2 regions of the Paenibacillus sp. BK720 genome follow, and region 2 is predicted to be linked to the other one. Evidence: a T-box and tRNA genes for the amino acid it is inferred to sense, from the RefSeq annotation. Region 2 holds a T-box; the other holds one or more tRNA genes.
What was found. A T-box is a leader RNA that pairs with one kind of tRNA and senses whether it is charged. The one in region 2 lies ahead of argS (arginine--tRNA ligase), so its partner is inferred to be a tRNA-Arg.
Positions count from the first base shown of each region.

Region 1: it has a tRNA-Arg gene. The T-box ahead of argS (arginine--tRNA ligase) is inferred to sense a tRNA for this amino acid. The anticodon was not compared.

Region 1 is NZ_JAASRQ010000005.1:1,097-8,391, forward strand. It holds gene nfsA (oxygen-insensitive NADPH nitroreductase) at 1-508, shown strand, start outside; gene FHT67_RS19055 (ABC transporter ATP-binding protein) at 701-1,552, shown strand; tRNA gene FHT67_RS19060 (tRNA-Gly) at 1,711-1,785, shown strand; tRNA gene FHT67_RS19065 (tRNA-Arg) at 1,792-1,868, shown strand; tRNA gene FHT67_RS19070 (tRNA-Pro) at 1,897-1,973, shown strand; tRNA gene FHT67_RS19075 (tRNA-Gly) at 1,982-2,055, shown strand; gene ppc (phosphoenolpyruvate carboxylase) at 2,242-5,052, shown strand; gene FHT67_RS19085 (S1C family serine protease) at 5,246-6,376, shown strand; gene FHT67_RS19090 (EamA family transporter) at 6,515-7,295, shown strand, end outside.
Region 2 is NZ_JAASRQ010000005.1:346,603-353,897, reverse strand. It holds gene FHT67_RS20590 (extracellular solute-binding protein) at 1-370, opposite strand, end outside; gene FHT67_RS20585 (carbohydrate ABC transporter permease) at 436-1,350, opposite strand; gene FHT67_RS20580 (ABC transporter permease) at 1,452-2,405, opposite strand; gene FHT67_RS20575 (L-lactate dehydrogenase) at 2,962-3,915, shown strand; gene FHT67_RS20570 (thioredoxin family protein) at 3,967-4,290, shown strand; T-box leader at 4,330-4,576, shown strand; gene argS (arginine--tRNA ligase) at 4,631-6,319, shown strand; gene FHT67_RS20560 (hypothetical protein) at 6,541-7,295, shown strand, end outside.

The sequences.
Region 1 (7,295 bases), 350 kb from region 2:
CCTCGTCTGGTGCGCGGATTTGTACCGCTGGGAGCAAGCAGCGAAACGGCATTACGGGGAAGTGATTCCTAGTACAACGGAGAACTTTATTATCGGTACGGTGGATACGGCATTAGCCGCACAGAACGCTGCTGTAGCAGCCGAATCTCTTGGGCTTGGTATCGTTTATATCGGAGGGATCCGGAATCAGCCTGATAAGGTGTCTGAACTTCTGAAGCTGCCGCAGCATGTGTATCCGGTGTTTGGCATGTGCATTGGCGTACCGGATCAGTCTCCGCTCGAACGGCCTCGTCTGCCTCGCCAAGCAGTCTATTTTGAGAATACATACAAGCAGGACGCCATAGACTCTGCTATTGATGCTTACGATGAGACGCTAAGCGCTTATATGACGGCTAGATCGAACGGGAAGGCCAGCGCGACATGGTCTCAGTCGATGGCAGGCAAGGCGGGTCCTGTACGCATTCATATGCGTTCGTTTTTAGAGAAACAAGGATTTAAGCTGGAGTAACGTTCATTCCCTTAAACATGAAGTCCATTAATCCATAGTCATTTGGTCAAGTATCACATTTCTGTCATTGACAACGCATCTGAGAACGATTATCATTATACATAGTTAATTGATAATTGTTATCACGACGCGCTGCAGGCGCATAAATAAAAACGATCCGCCTTGCGGCATCGGAAGGAGCGTGCAGGTCAAATGATTCGTCTTGCGACTTCGAATCTCGACATTGCTTATGATGATCGACTCATCGTTCAAAATTTAAATATTGCTATCCCTCAAGGTAAAATTACAGCCCTTGTCGGTTCCAACGGATCGGGTAAATCGACCATTCTGAAGACGATGGCGCGTTTAATGCACCCATCTGCAGGCAGCGTTCTTTTGGACGGAAGATCGATTCACAAGCAGTCTACAAAAGAAGTGGCGAAGCAGCTTGCGATTTTGCCGCAGAATCCGACAGCTCCGGACGGCCTGACCGTTGCCGAGCTCGTGTCGTACGGTCGCTTTCCTTACCAAAAGGGCTTCGGGTCTTTAACGAAGGAAGACCGCGGTATTATCCAATGGGCTATTGAGGCGACAGGCATGGGAGAATTCACCGATCGCCCGGTTGACCAATTGTCCGGCGGTCAGCGCCAACGCGCATGGATTGCAATGGCACTTGCGCAAGAGACGGACATTTTGTTCCTCGACGAACCAACGACCTTCCTGGATATGGCCCATCAGCTTGAAGTGCTCCATTTGCTGCAGAAGCTTAACGAGATGAACAACCGCACCGTTGTCATGGTTGTCCATGATTTGAACCATGCCTCCCGTTACGCGCATCATATGGTTGCCATCAAGAAGGGCACGGTCGTAGGTGAAGGCACTCCGGCTGAAGTCATGACACCGGATATTTTGCGTGAAGTATTTAATATCGAAGCCGATATCGTTCCTGATCCTCGCACAGGTGTACCGCTTTGCCTGCCACACGCATTAGCCGGCGAACCGGCTGCTGACAAAGCGCTGGCTGACTCGAGGCCTGAACGGATTTTGACTGCTGCAGGGGCATAATTATAATGAAAGGCCGTGCGGGAATGGCGCGGCTTTTTCTTTTTATAACTTTTCTTAAAAAAACTTTTATAAAACAGTTGCATTTTGTTTTTGAAGGTGATATATTATTACTTGTCGCCGCGATGATAAGTAAACGCGTACGACAGCGAAAGTAACATGCGGAAGTGGCTCAGCGGTAGAGCATCGCCTTGCCAAGGCGAGGGTCGCGGGTTCGATTCCCGTCTTCCGCTCCATAATGTGCGGCCTTAGCTCAGCTGGATAGAGCGTTTGACTACGAATCAAAAGGTCAGGAGTTCGAATCTCTTAGGCCGCGCCAATCTTTACTAATACTTACTTATATTTGTCGGGATGTAGCTCAGCTTGGTAGAGCACCTGGTTTGGGACCAGGGGGTCGCATGTTCAAATCGTGTCATCCCGACCATTTAATACGCGGGTGTAGTTCAATGGTAGAACTTTAGCCTTCCAAGCTAATAGCGTGGGTTCGATTCCCATCACCCGCTCCAGATTTTCAAACAATCTCCTTCTTCGGAAGGAGTTTTTATATTTTATCCCCTTATATTGGCAGCCCCCGCTGGGGCTGCCTTTCGCGCGTTATGAAAAGAAAGTGGGTGCTTCGGGCTTCAACCAAGCGTCATTTTGTAGTATGATGATTAGAAGTTGAAAATGCGTTAAAGTACAGGAGGATCAGTATGTCGGACCAAGTAACATCGACTTTATCGGCACAACATCGGCCGCAGGCTAACAATTTACTGCGCAGAGACGTCCGTTTCCTAGGCAACATACTTGGGGAAGTGCTCGTCCATCAAGGCGGCCGCGAACTGCTGGATATCGTCGAGCAAATTCGTGAAACAAGTAAAGCGTTACGCGCTGAATTTGTACCTGAGCTTTTTGAACAGTTTAAGACGACAATTGCATCATTAAGTCCCGAAATTCGCCATCAGGTGATCCGTGCATTCGCGATCTATTTCCAATTGGTCAACATTGCAGAGCAGAACCACCGTATTCGCCGTAAACGCGATTACGAGCGTTCAGCAGGGGAAAGTGTACAACGAGGCTCCATTGAGAGCGCGATTTCCGATCTGAAAGAGCGCAACATCGATGTTGAAGGTGTTCAAGAAATCCTGAGCAATATTTCACTCGAGCTCGTGATGACTGCGCATCCGACGGAAGCGACGCGTCGTGCCGTGCTTGATATTCATAAGCGGATTGCCGAAGACGTAATGGAGCTTGATAATCCGACGCTGACTTACCGCGAACGCGAGATCCTTCGGGACAAGCTGCTGAACGAAGTACTCATTCTATGGCAGACCGACGAGCTCCGCGACCGTAAGCCAACTGTTATCGATGAAGTGCGCAACGGGTTGTATTACTTCGACGAAACCCTGTTTGAGGTGCTTCCGAACGTATACGAAGAACTGGAACGCAATCTTACGAAATATTATCCGGGAGAGTCCTGGCATGTACCAAGCTATCTGCGCTTCGGCTCATGGATCGGCGGAGACCGTGACGGCAACCCGTCCGTAACCGCTAAGGTCACATGGGAGACGTTGACGCTTAACCGCCAGCTGGCTATTAAGAAATACGAAGAGAAGCTGCATGAGCTTGTCAGCATTCTGAGCTTCAGCACGAACCTGGTTGAAGTATCCGAAGAGCTGATTAACTCGATTAAGAAAGACCGCGAGCACGTGGAACTCAAATGCATCGATCTGTGGCGCAATGCGAAAGAACCTTACCGCATTAAGCTGGGCTTTATGCTGGAGAAGCTGGCGAATACGCGCGACGAGTCGCTCAAAGGCTCTGCAATGCGTTACAACAACGCAAACGAGCTGCTTGAGGATCTGTACATTATCGACCGCAGCTTGCGCGGGCATTTTGCCGATTATGTAGCGGATACGCACATTGGCAAGCTTGTACGCCAAGTGGAGCTGTTTGGCTTCCATATGCTTACCCTCGATATCCGTCAGCACAGCCAAGAGCATGAGAATGCAATGGCCGAAATTTTGGCGAAAATGAATATCGCTCAGAACTACGGTTCCTTGTCGGAAGAAGAAAAGATTGAATTGCTCGGCAAATTGCTGGAGGATCCGCGTCCTCTTACTTCTTCCCATCTGGATTACTCGCCTTCGACTCGCGAGTGCCTTGACGTATACCACACGGTATACAGAGCGCAGCAAGAGTTCGGACCGGAATGTATTTCGACTTATCTGATCAGTATGACACAAGGCGCCAGCGACATGCTGGAGGTTATGGTATTCGCGAAAGAGGTTGGCTTGTTCTGCAAGGAAGCAGACGGCAGCGTTCGCTGCACGCTGCAATCCGTGCCGCTCTTCGAGACCATTGACGACCTTCACGCCGCGCCTGGCATCATGAAGCTGCTCTTCGAGCTGCCGATCTATCGTCAAGCCGTAGCGGCAAGAGGCGATCTGCATGAAATCATGCTGGGTTACTCCGATAGTAACAAAGACGGCGGCGCGGTAACCGCGAACTGGGAACTGCGCGTAGCGCTTAACGATATTACGGCAACTGCGGGAGAATACGGCGTGAAGCTGAAATTCTTCCATGGCCGCGGCGGTGCGCTTGGCCGTGGCGGAATGCCGCTTAACCGCAGTATCCTGGCTCAACCGCCACATACGGTTGGCGGCGGTATTAAGATTACCGAGCAAGGCGAAGTATTGTCCTCGCGTTATTCGATGCAGGGCATTGCTTACCGAAGCCTGGAGCAGGCAACATGGGCGCTTATTACGGCTGCCCGTCTTGCGAAATATCCGCAGGCACAAGACGACGCCGTGCTGAAGGAATGGGAAGAGATTTCCCGTTCGATCTCGGAAACGGCTTTGAACAAATACCAAGATCTGATCTTCCGCGATCCGGACTTCCTGACTTACTTCAAAGAGTCGACTCCGCTTCCTGAGGTTGGCGAGCTGAACATCGGTTCCCGTCCTTCGAAACGGAAAAATAGCGACCGCTTCGAGGATCTTCGCGCGATTCCTTGGGTATTTGCATGGACGCAGAGCCGTTACTTGCTGCCGGCATGGTATGCGGCAGGTACTGCCCTGAAGCAGTATACCGGCGAGGATGCGCAGCGTCTTGAAACGTTGAAGACGATGTACGAGAAGTTTCCGTTCTTCCGTTCGCTCATCGACAATCTGCAAATGGCACTGGCAAAAGCAGATTTAACGATCGCGAAGGAATATGCGGATATGATCGCCGACAGCACGATTCGCGACCGTATCTTCACGCAGATCGAGAACGAATATAAGCTGACTTCGGAAATGATACTGAGCATTACCGGTCAAGACGAGATTCTGGACAACGTGCCTGTTATCCAGGAATCGATTCGTCTGCGGAATCCATACGTGGATCCGCTCAGCTACATGCAAGTTCAGCTTCTGAGCGAGCTGCGAGCGTTGCGCGCGAAGGAAGAGGATGATCCTGAGCTGCTCCGCGAAGTGCTTCTTACCATTAACGGAATTGCTGCGGGTCTGAGAAACACGGGCTAACAGCAGACTAATAACCGGGCATTCGGCTTAATACAAGCCGGATCGCCCGGTTTTTGTTTTAAAACGAATTCGCCTATTATTTATCCTCCTTTATAATCCGCTTAAGTTTGATTTAAGGTACAACCCTCATGATAGTAATCAAGCAAGCGACATCAATTGCAAAAGCGATTGTCATGACAAAGGAGCGATTAAGATGAACCATAACGAATTCGAAAATAACCAAGTAAACGGAAACGATACAACTAACACCGAATCCACTGCTGAACATAAGCCATATACCTATACTTACAGAACGAGCCGCTCGACGGCAAATCTTCGCGAAGCTTACGAGAATCAGCTGCAGCTGATGGGGATGGACGGATCGGACGGAGGATACGGCAGCGGCGGAAAGAAGAAGGGGAGGAAATCGCAGGCCAAGGCCATGGTTGCGGCTTTCCTTGTTGGCGCGGTAGTTATCAGCGGATTTATGTACGCATCGGATAAAACAAACTTGTTCACCGGTAATCAGCCGCCTACTGCGGCAACTACACTCGCGAGCAATACGCCGCAGCAGTCGGCGGGCGTAACTACGGCATCGGTAAGCGTAGACGCTTCTATCGCTGACGTATATAAAGCTGCATCGCCTGCGGTAGTGAAAATCGAGAATTACACGGAGCCGGTTCAAAGCACGGGCAGAGGCTTCGGAGGCAGAGGCGGCTGGCAGGGATTTAGCCAAATGCCGCAGTCCCAAAGCGGCAGCGGTCAATCTAATTCGACCGATTCCACCGATAGCTCTAATCTGCAGCTGGCGGGAACGGGCACAGGATTCTTTTTCGAATCCTCCGGTTATATCCTGACCAATGATCATGTAGTCGAGGGAGCCGCGCAAGTGAAGGTGCAGGTAGAAGGTTATGATGAGCCGTTTGTGGCTGAGGTCGTAGGCGAGAACGCGGATCAGGACTTGGCCGTATTGAAAATCACGGGCTCCAAGGCATTCCCGACTCTGGCGATTGGCGATTCCGATCAAACCGCTATCGGGGATTGGGTTATTGCAATCGGCAACCCGTACGGCTTTGACCACACGATGACCGTTGGGGTGCTAAGCGCGAAGGAACGTCCAATTACGATCAGCGAGGAAGACGGCACCGAGCATCAATACGAGCATCTGCTGCAAACGGACGCTTCGATCAACCCGGGCAACTCCGGCGGACCGCTGCTGAACGCAAAAGGTGAAGTTATAGGTATAAATACAGCCGTCAATGCCGAAGCGCAAGGCATCGGATTTGCGATTCCAACCAGCACGATTCAAGAAACATTGAAGCAATTGCTTGGCCGCAGCGCATAATGCCATTATTCACTTATAAGGTTTGGGAAACGGAGGGGCGCTTATGCGCCTCTTCGTTTTGTTTTTTGCTTTTGCTTTTGCTTTTGAAGGGGGAGAACCGATATAATAGATCAGATGCGAATGGAGGACTTTTGTTCGATGAAAATTTCATCTGGCTATTGGACGGGCGTTGTTATGGTCGTTACCGCGGCAGCATGCTACGGAATCATGTCACCGGTGCTTAAGCTTGCTTACGAACATGCCTATACCTTTCAGCAAATTACGGTGCATCAGGCCGGAATAGGCGCGGCGCTGCTGTGGATCCTTGTCCTTCTGCGGCCAAACTCATGGAATAAGCTGGAGTTCGGTTTGAGACATTGGGCGGCATTAGCGTTTACCGGTATTTTCGGCCTAAGTATGACAACCGTATTATATAATCAAACCCTGGAGAGACTGGATGCTTCTTTCTCAATTGTCTTGCTTTTTCAGTTCATGTGGATTACGATTTTGCTAGAAAGTTTACGGAACCGGAAATGGCCGACGAAATGGCAATGGGCAGCCATTGTTATGGCTATGGCAGGAACGGTGCTGGCGGCCGGTTTGCTCCAGAATAATCTTAGGGACATGGACTGGGCTGGTGTTGGATATGGACTGGCCTCGGCGTTTTCGTACAGTCTTTTTCTATTTCTGGCGGGCAGAGTGGCCCCGGGTTACGATCCTGTATTTAAGTCGGCTCTTATGATGTCATTCGGATTTATTGTTATTCTGATTATGTACGGCTCTGCGGCATTCCAGGGCGGTGCCGGCCTGCAATGGGAGCTTATGGGCTGGGGGTTCGCGCTTGGGCTGCTCGGGCAGGTCATGCCAACGGTCTTCTTTAACGCGGGTATTCCCCGGGTGGGAAGCGGGCTTGCTTCCATGCTGGGAGCAACGGAGCTGC
Region 2 (7,295 bases):
ACCAGTACGGAGCGTTTACGATATCCGGAACCGTGCCGGAAGCGAACATCGTATTCAGCTTCTCGACTTCGCTTGTCGTGATCGATTCCATCTTGAGCGTGACGCCAGTCTTCTCTCTTATCGCTTTGGCTACCGGATTGTTTACCTGATCCTGCGGAAAGCTTGCTCCGCCGCCATTCCAGGCGCTTAGGAAGGTTAACGTGACCTGCTTGGGTGCATCCGCTTCTTTTTGTCCCGTATTCGTTGCGTTACCAGCAGTTGCATTTGGTTCGTTGTTCCCTCCATTGTCGCTGCACGCCGTCATCGATAATGCCAGAAGCGGGATCGCAGCCGCCAGGCCAAGAGAACCTTTTAATCTGGTTTTACGCATTTGACAAGCCCCTCTCATTTTTTAATTGTATATATAAAAGGCAATGCCTCTTATACCCCTCGCGACTACTCCTTGAGCGAACCTACCAGTACACCCTTTACGAAAAATCTTTGAAGGAACGGATACACGCAGAGGATCGGAGTGGTAATGATGATGACAAACGTCATCCGGAGCGCTTCCGGCGTTACGCCTCGCAGCTCCATTTGAGTCTGACTCATGTTCTGGATATTCGAACCGCTGCTTGAACCCGTCATGGATTGGAAGGACGCCTCGCTGATCATTTTGTTCAGGAACGTTGCCGCAGGCTGAAGATTTTCTTTCGAGATGAAGAACTGCCCGGTAAACCAGTCGTTCCACACGCCAACCCCCACAAACAAAGCTATGGTTGCGAGTACAGGCATGGATAGCGGGAGAATGATTCTTGCAAACACCTGCAGTTCGCTTGCCCCGTCGATGCGGGCCGACTCCGACAAGCTGGGAGGGATCCCGTCAAAAAACGTCTTCATCACAATCGCGTTAAAAAAGTCATACAGCACGGGCAGCACCAGCACCCAATACGTATCGATAATGTGAATTTGCCGGTACAAAATGAAAGTCGGAATCAATCCGCCGCTGAACAAGGTCGTAAAGAAGAAGAAAAAGACGATATATTTCCTTCCGGGCAGACCTTTCCGCGAAAGCCCGTAAGCGAGCAATGAAGTCAGCATGACGGAACATAGGGTAACGATAAAAGTCCGCGAAACCGAAATCGTAAAGGCATTCAAGACCTGCGGATTATTAAACGCCTTGGCGTAGTTCTCGAGCGTAAAAACGCGAGGGTAGAAATAAATGCCGCCTTTCATGGCGTCATAGCCGTCATTGAACGATAGCGCCAAAAAATAAATAAAGGGGTAAAGTGCCGTCAGGCAAAATACGGTCAATACGGTATAATTCAAGCTCGAATAGATTTTATCGGCTGCGGACATCCTTCTCGTGCCCATTCGCGCACCTCCTCAAATGAATGATCACCCAATGGCCATACAGGCCATCGTGATGATTCATACTTCGAAAGCATAATCCTAATGAATGATCACCCTATGGCTTACCATAAAGACACGTCGCTTACCTTCTTGGCTATCTTGTTAACCGTTATGATGAGGACAAGCGAGATCGCCGATTTGAACAGGCCGATCGCCGTGGAATAAGCGAATTGTCCTTGCTGGATACCCGTCTTGAGCACGTAGGTGTCCAATATCTCAGAGACGCTTAACGTAGCAGGCGTCTGCATTAGCCATATTTGATCAAACCCGGCATTCAGAATGCCGCTTAAGGAGAAGATGAGCAGAATGCCGATCGTCGGCACCAAGGTTGGCAGCGTGATCTTGAACAGCTTGCTCCATCGGCCCGCCCCGTCCATTTCCGCGGCTTCGTACAGGTGCGGATCAATGTTGGTCAGCGCGGCCAAATAAATGATCGATCCCCAGCCAATGCCCTTCCAGATATCGGAAGTGATGACCAGAGGATAGAATAAGGACGGCATTCCCATAAAAAAGATCGAATCGAGTCCCATTTTTTCACGGATGTCGTTCACAAGACCAACGTTGGGAGAAAGTATCTTTTGCATCAGGGTTACGACAACGACCCAGGATACAAAGTGCGGCAGGTATGAAATCGTTTGGAAGATCCGCTTTATTTTGCTTCGCATTACGGCATTCAGCATTAAGGCGAGAACAAGCGGCGCCGGAAAACCGAACAGCAGCTTAAGGCCGCTGATCGAGAGCGTATTTTTAAGAACCGAATAAAAGCTGGAATCATTCAAGAACTGCTTGAAGTACCGCAGTCCTTCCCATGGGCTTCCCATTATCCCGAGGTTGTACTTGAAATCTTTAAATGCGATCAGAACGCCGTACATCGGATAATAACTGAACACCAAATACCAAATAACGGCTGGAAGCATAAACAAGTACGCATGCCTGAAATACCAAACTCTAGACCAAGTCTGGCTCTTTTTTTTCGGGATCGGCATAACTTCGACTTTTGCCTCGTTTGCAATCATTGTCTCTTCCACCTCCTATAATGAATAACACATCCACGGTCGGGCACTGCCAGTGATACCATTCATACTTCGCAAGCATTTGCTTAGGCTTAAAAGCAACCTGCTGATTCAATTCGGAATCGACCACTTCTTGCCCATGTGGTGAAAGCGGTTACACCTAAAGATAATATAATATATTTAATATATACAATCAATGCGACCTGCGAACGATATTAGGGGTTAATTGAGCAAAAACGATTGTTTTTCGAACAAAATAGGGATTTCTCTTTCGTTTTCTACTCCTCATATTTTATTTTAATCTATATAATATATTAAATATGTTTGTCGTATTATGTAGTAAAATGGAGTTTTTGGTCGCATAAACGCTAATCTTCGCTTTTCCCGGCAAGACTTTTGACATGGTTGCGTCCGGAAGCAGCCCTGCTCACAACCTATGTTCGTCCGCTTATCCGCTATGGAAGAAAGACGAACATGACCGTAACTTCGCCGTCACATGATTGGTATGCAAGCCCATATACTAGAAGTAACAACACTTGGGATAAGGGGCTGGATGGGCATGAGAAGCAAAGCGCGCAAGGTAGCAATCGTCGGGGTTGGCAACGTGGGTTCAAGCTGCGCGTATTCCCTTATCAATCAGTCGATATGCGATGAAATCATGCTGATCGGACGGACGCCTGACCGCGCAGCGGCACAAGCGCTCGACATGTCGCATGGCATGGATTTTATCCATTCCCGCACGAAAATCTATACCGGTACGTACGAGGATTGCTCGGATATGGACGTCGTCATTCTGTCCGCCGGCGGTTATCCGCCAAAGGGCCAGGACCGGATGGGCATGCTAAGCGCGGTCTCCGACATCTATGGCCATATCGTTCCGCGGATCATGGGCAGCGGGTTTAACGGTATTTTTCTCGCGGCGGCTAATCCGGTTGACGTGGTAACTTACGTCGTATGGAAACTATCGGGACTGCCCCGCGGCCAGGTTATCGGCTCCGGCACGTCCATTGACTCGGCCCGGCTCAAAACGCTGCTCTGCGAGCATTTCTCCGTCGATCCGCGCAGCGTGAACGGCTACGTGCTGGGTGAGCACGGAGAGTCCCAATTCCCGGCATGGTCGCATGTGACGATTGGCGGCAAACCGATTGGGGATATTCTGACCCAGCATCCGGTCCGGTTCGGCCACCTCAAACTGAACGAAATTGCCGAGCAGACCAAGAATGCAGGCTGGGAAATTTACACCCGCATGGGCTCCACCCACTACGGCATCGGCAACGCGCTGGCCTACATTACCCGCTCCGTCCTGAATGATGAACACCGCATCATCGCCGTCTCCTCCATCCTCGAGCAGGAATACAACCAGACGGGCATTGCGGCTGGCGTTCCGGCCATCATCACCCGCAGCGGCGTCAAAGAAATCGTTGAGCTTAATTTGACGCCGGAGGAAAATCGGCAGATGAATTTTTCATGCCGCATTATTCGCGGAGCAATTGAGCAGTTGAAGCTGGGATGATACAATGGAGGGCATCGTTCTTATTCTTAAAAACCGGGAGATAACCGCCATATGTCTTTGAACCAGCTCACTGATCAACAGCTGCAGGAAGCCATCGCAAGCGGAGCTACTGTGCTTGTTCTATACCGCAGCACCTTCTGCACGCCTTGCCATACGATTGCCGGACAGCTCGAGGCCGCTATTCCTTCTCTTCGCGGCGAGATGACCGTTGCCTCGGTTAACATCGATCTGTTCCCGCAGACAGCAGCTCCTCTGGAGCTGCGCGCCGTTCCTGCCATGGCCTTGTATAAGGATGGCGAGCCGATTACGGTGATGCGGACTTTTGTAGCCTGCCAGTCGTTTATTCAAATTCTTAGCCAAAGAACGAAACAATAGATTGATTATTCAGATAACATCAAGTATGATGGTCGTTATATAACATCGAGGAACGGGACAGTAGCAAAGAGGATGACCATGAGCAGCGAGCCGGGTTGGTGAAAGCCGGCGATGGCGCATTTTGCGAAGAGGACCCGGGAGATGGCTGGCCGAACCGCTTTCAGTAGGCCTGCCCGGTTCAGAACCGTTACAACGTCGAGATGCTTACGGCAGCGCGTATATGAATCTTTTCGCCCTGCCATAAAGCAACAAGAGTGGCACCGCGGGATTAACCCCCGTCTCTTACGAGACGGGGGTTTTATGTTTTTATTTAGGCCAATTATTCAGGAGGTTCACCCTAATGCTAAAAGAAATGATCGCCGCCAGTCTGGCGGAGCACTGTTCCTTATCCAGCCGGCAAGTTGCCGAGCTTCTGGAGTTCCCGCCTAACGAGCAGCTTGGAGACGTCGCTTTCCCCTGCTTTGCCTTGTCTAAAAAACAAAGCCCGGCGCATATCGCCGGACAATTGGCGGCCTCCCTGCCCGAGAGCAGCCGGTGGACAATATCCGCTGCAGGCCCCTACCTTAACTTCAAATTCAACCGCGCGGCTGTGACCGGGCAATTCGTGCAGGATGGCGGAGCGCAAATACCGGAGATTGGCGGAGGCAAGCGCGTCATTATCGACATGTCCTCCCCCAATATCGCCAAGCCGTTCGGCATCGGGCATTTGCGCTCGACGATGATCGGCAACGCGCTTTACAACCTGCTCCGCAAGGTTGGCTACGATACGGTTAACGTTAATCATCTGGGCGACTGGGGCACTCAATTCGGCAAAATGATTACGGCTTATCTGAAATGGGGAGACCACACCGACAGAGCGTCGGATCCGATTAAAGCCTACCTTGAGCTCTATGTCCGTTTCCACGAGGAAGCGAAGCTCCAGCCGGAGCTGGAGCCGGAAGCGCGGGAATGGTTCGTTAAGCTGGAGGCTGGCGATTCCGAAGCCCACCGCTATTGGAATATGTTTATCGAGGACAGTCTGGCCGCCTTCAACAAGCTGTACGACCGCCTTGGCGTTTCCTTTGACCATTACCTTGGCGAAAGCTTCTATAACGATAAAATGGATGCGGTAGTCGATCAACTGACCCGTCAAGGCTTGCTCGAAGAGAGCGACGGCGCGTTAGTCGTACGGCTGGATGAAGAAGGACTACCGCCTTGCATCATCAAAAAATCCGACGGCTCCTCCATCTATGCCACCCGCGATCTCGCCACAGCGATCTACCGGCACGATCAGATGCAAGGCGATGAGCTGCTGTACGTGGTTGGCGCGGAGCAATCCTTGCATTTCCGCCAACTATTCCTGGTGCTTGAGCGCATGGGCTTCGATTGGGCGACGGAATGCAAGCATATCCCGTTTGGCCTCATGCTGATGGACGGACAAAAAATGTCTACCCGCAGAGGCAAGGTCGTCTTCCTGGAGAATGTTCTGGATGAAGCGGCCGCTCATGCTCTGCGCATTATCGAGGAAAAGAACCCTTCGCTTGCGGGCAAAGCCGAGGTTGCGGAAGCCGTTGGCGTTGGCGCCGTCATTTTTGGCGATCTGCTCCACTCGCGGCTTCATGAAGTAAACTTCTCGCTAGAGGACGTCGTGAACTTCGAAGGCGAGACGGGGCCTTACGTGCAGTACACTTACGCAAGAACGCAAAGCCTCCTGCGCAAAGCGGGCAGCGGAGCTCCAGCAGAATCTGGCGACAACGCCGGTGCTGCCGATTACCGCTATACCGAAAGCGACCAATCCTGGCAGCTGGTCAAGGCTTTGATGCGCTATCCCGAAGCGCTCGCGCAAGCCGCGCAGCGATATGAGCCTTCCGTTGCCGCCCGTTATCTGATCGAGCTGGCCCAGACGTTTAACCGGTTCTATCACCATGAGAAGATCATTACCGGCAATACTGCCGAGCAGGCGGCAAAGCTGGCGCTTGTTCGCCAGACGGCCGAAACTCTCGAGGACGGTCTGAAGCTGCTGGGAGTCAAAGCGCTGAAGGAAATGTAAGAGCGAAAAAGGGGCAGCCGCCTATTGCGGACCTGCCCCTTCCGTTTGGATTATAACTTGCTGTACCAGCGCAACCTTCCTTGTTTTTCCAAAGTATATAGTTATAAGTTTATGCATTGGGTCATGGGACAGATCGAAAGCGGGGTGTACGCAAACTGAATTGGAGGATAGCTTGGAAAATAGCAGCAGGTGTTCTTGTCGTAATTATTCTTTTTACCGCGGTGCGGCTAATTCAGCTTTACCATAACCGCAGCTCTGCGGTTTATCAGCGAATTATTAATCAGGAAGGATACAGCCTATCCCTTGTGAAGGAAGGCGTAGCGGTGGAGTTTTTCCTGAAGCCGGAATGGATTCCGAAGGAGGTTGGCGAAACCAAGCTTAATCTTGTCGTTGAGAGAAAATTTGATTCGGACATTATTTTGGAGAAGGTTGGAAAAAGCCAAAAGCATTTTTACATCCAGCTTAATGTCGTTCCCCATCCGAACCGGAGTTCCGGGCAGCTGTTGAATATCTCGCATATTACAAATGACAGCTTTATCAATTCAAACGGACCAGAGTGGCAAATTACCGATACAACCGGGAAAGACCTGCTCGGAGGAACTTACGGAGGCGGCGAAGGTCCGGGAAATGCTATATCCGTTGATATTCCTGAAACGGAGCTCTCAAAATTCGCTCAAGGAGCTCATGTCCGCTTCTCGGGTTTTTATTTATACGGGTATGCAAAGCTAAACCAATCGAATGTTACTATTTGGCTGTCTGCCCTTTTCCCTCTCCTCGTTATTGCCTGTCTGATTATGCTTTACCGCAAACGCTCGGAACCGGAGAAAAACCTGGGCTGGAAGCTTATCGGCCATATGCTGCTCGGCGGGTTCACGTTTTCCTTAAACGGGTTGCGCCTGCCGCTGGGCTTTGTCATATACCTGTTATTTTTCCGGAAGCCAAGGCCCAATCTCTCGATCAAAGATAAGGCGGCCCT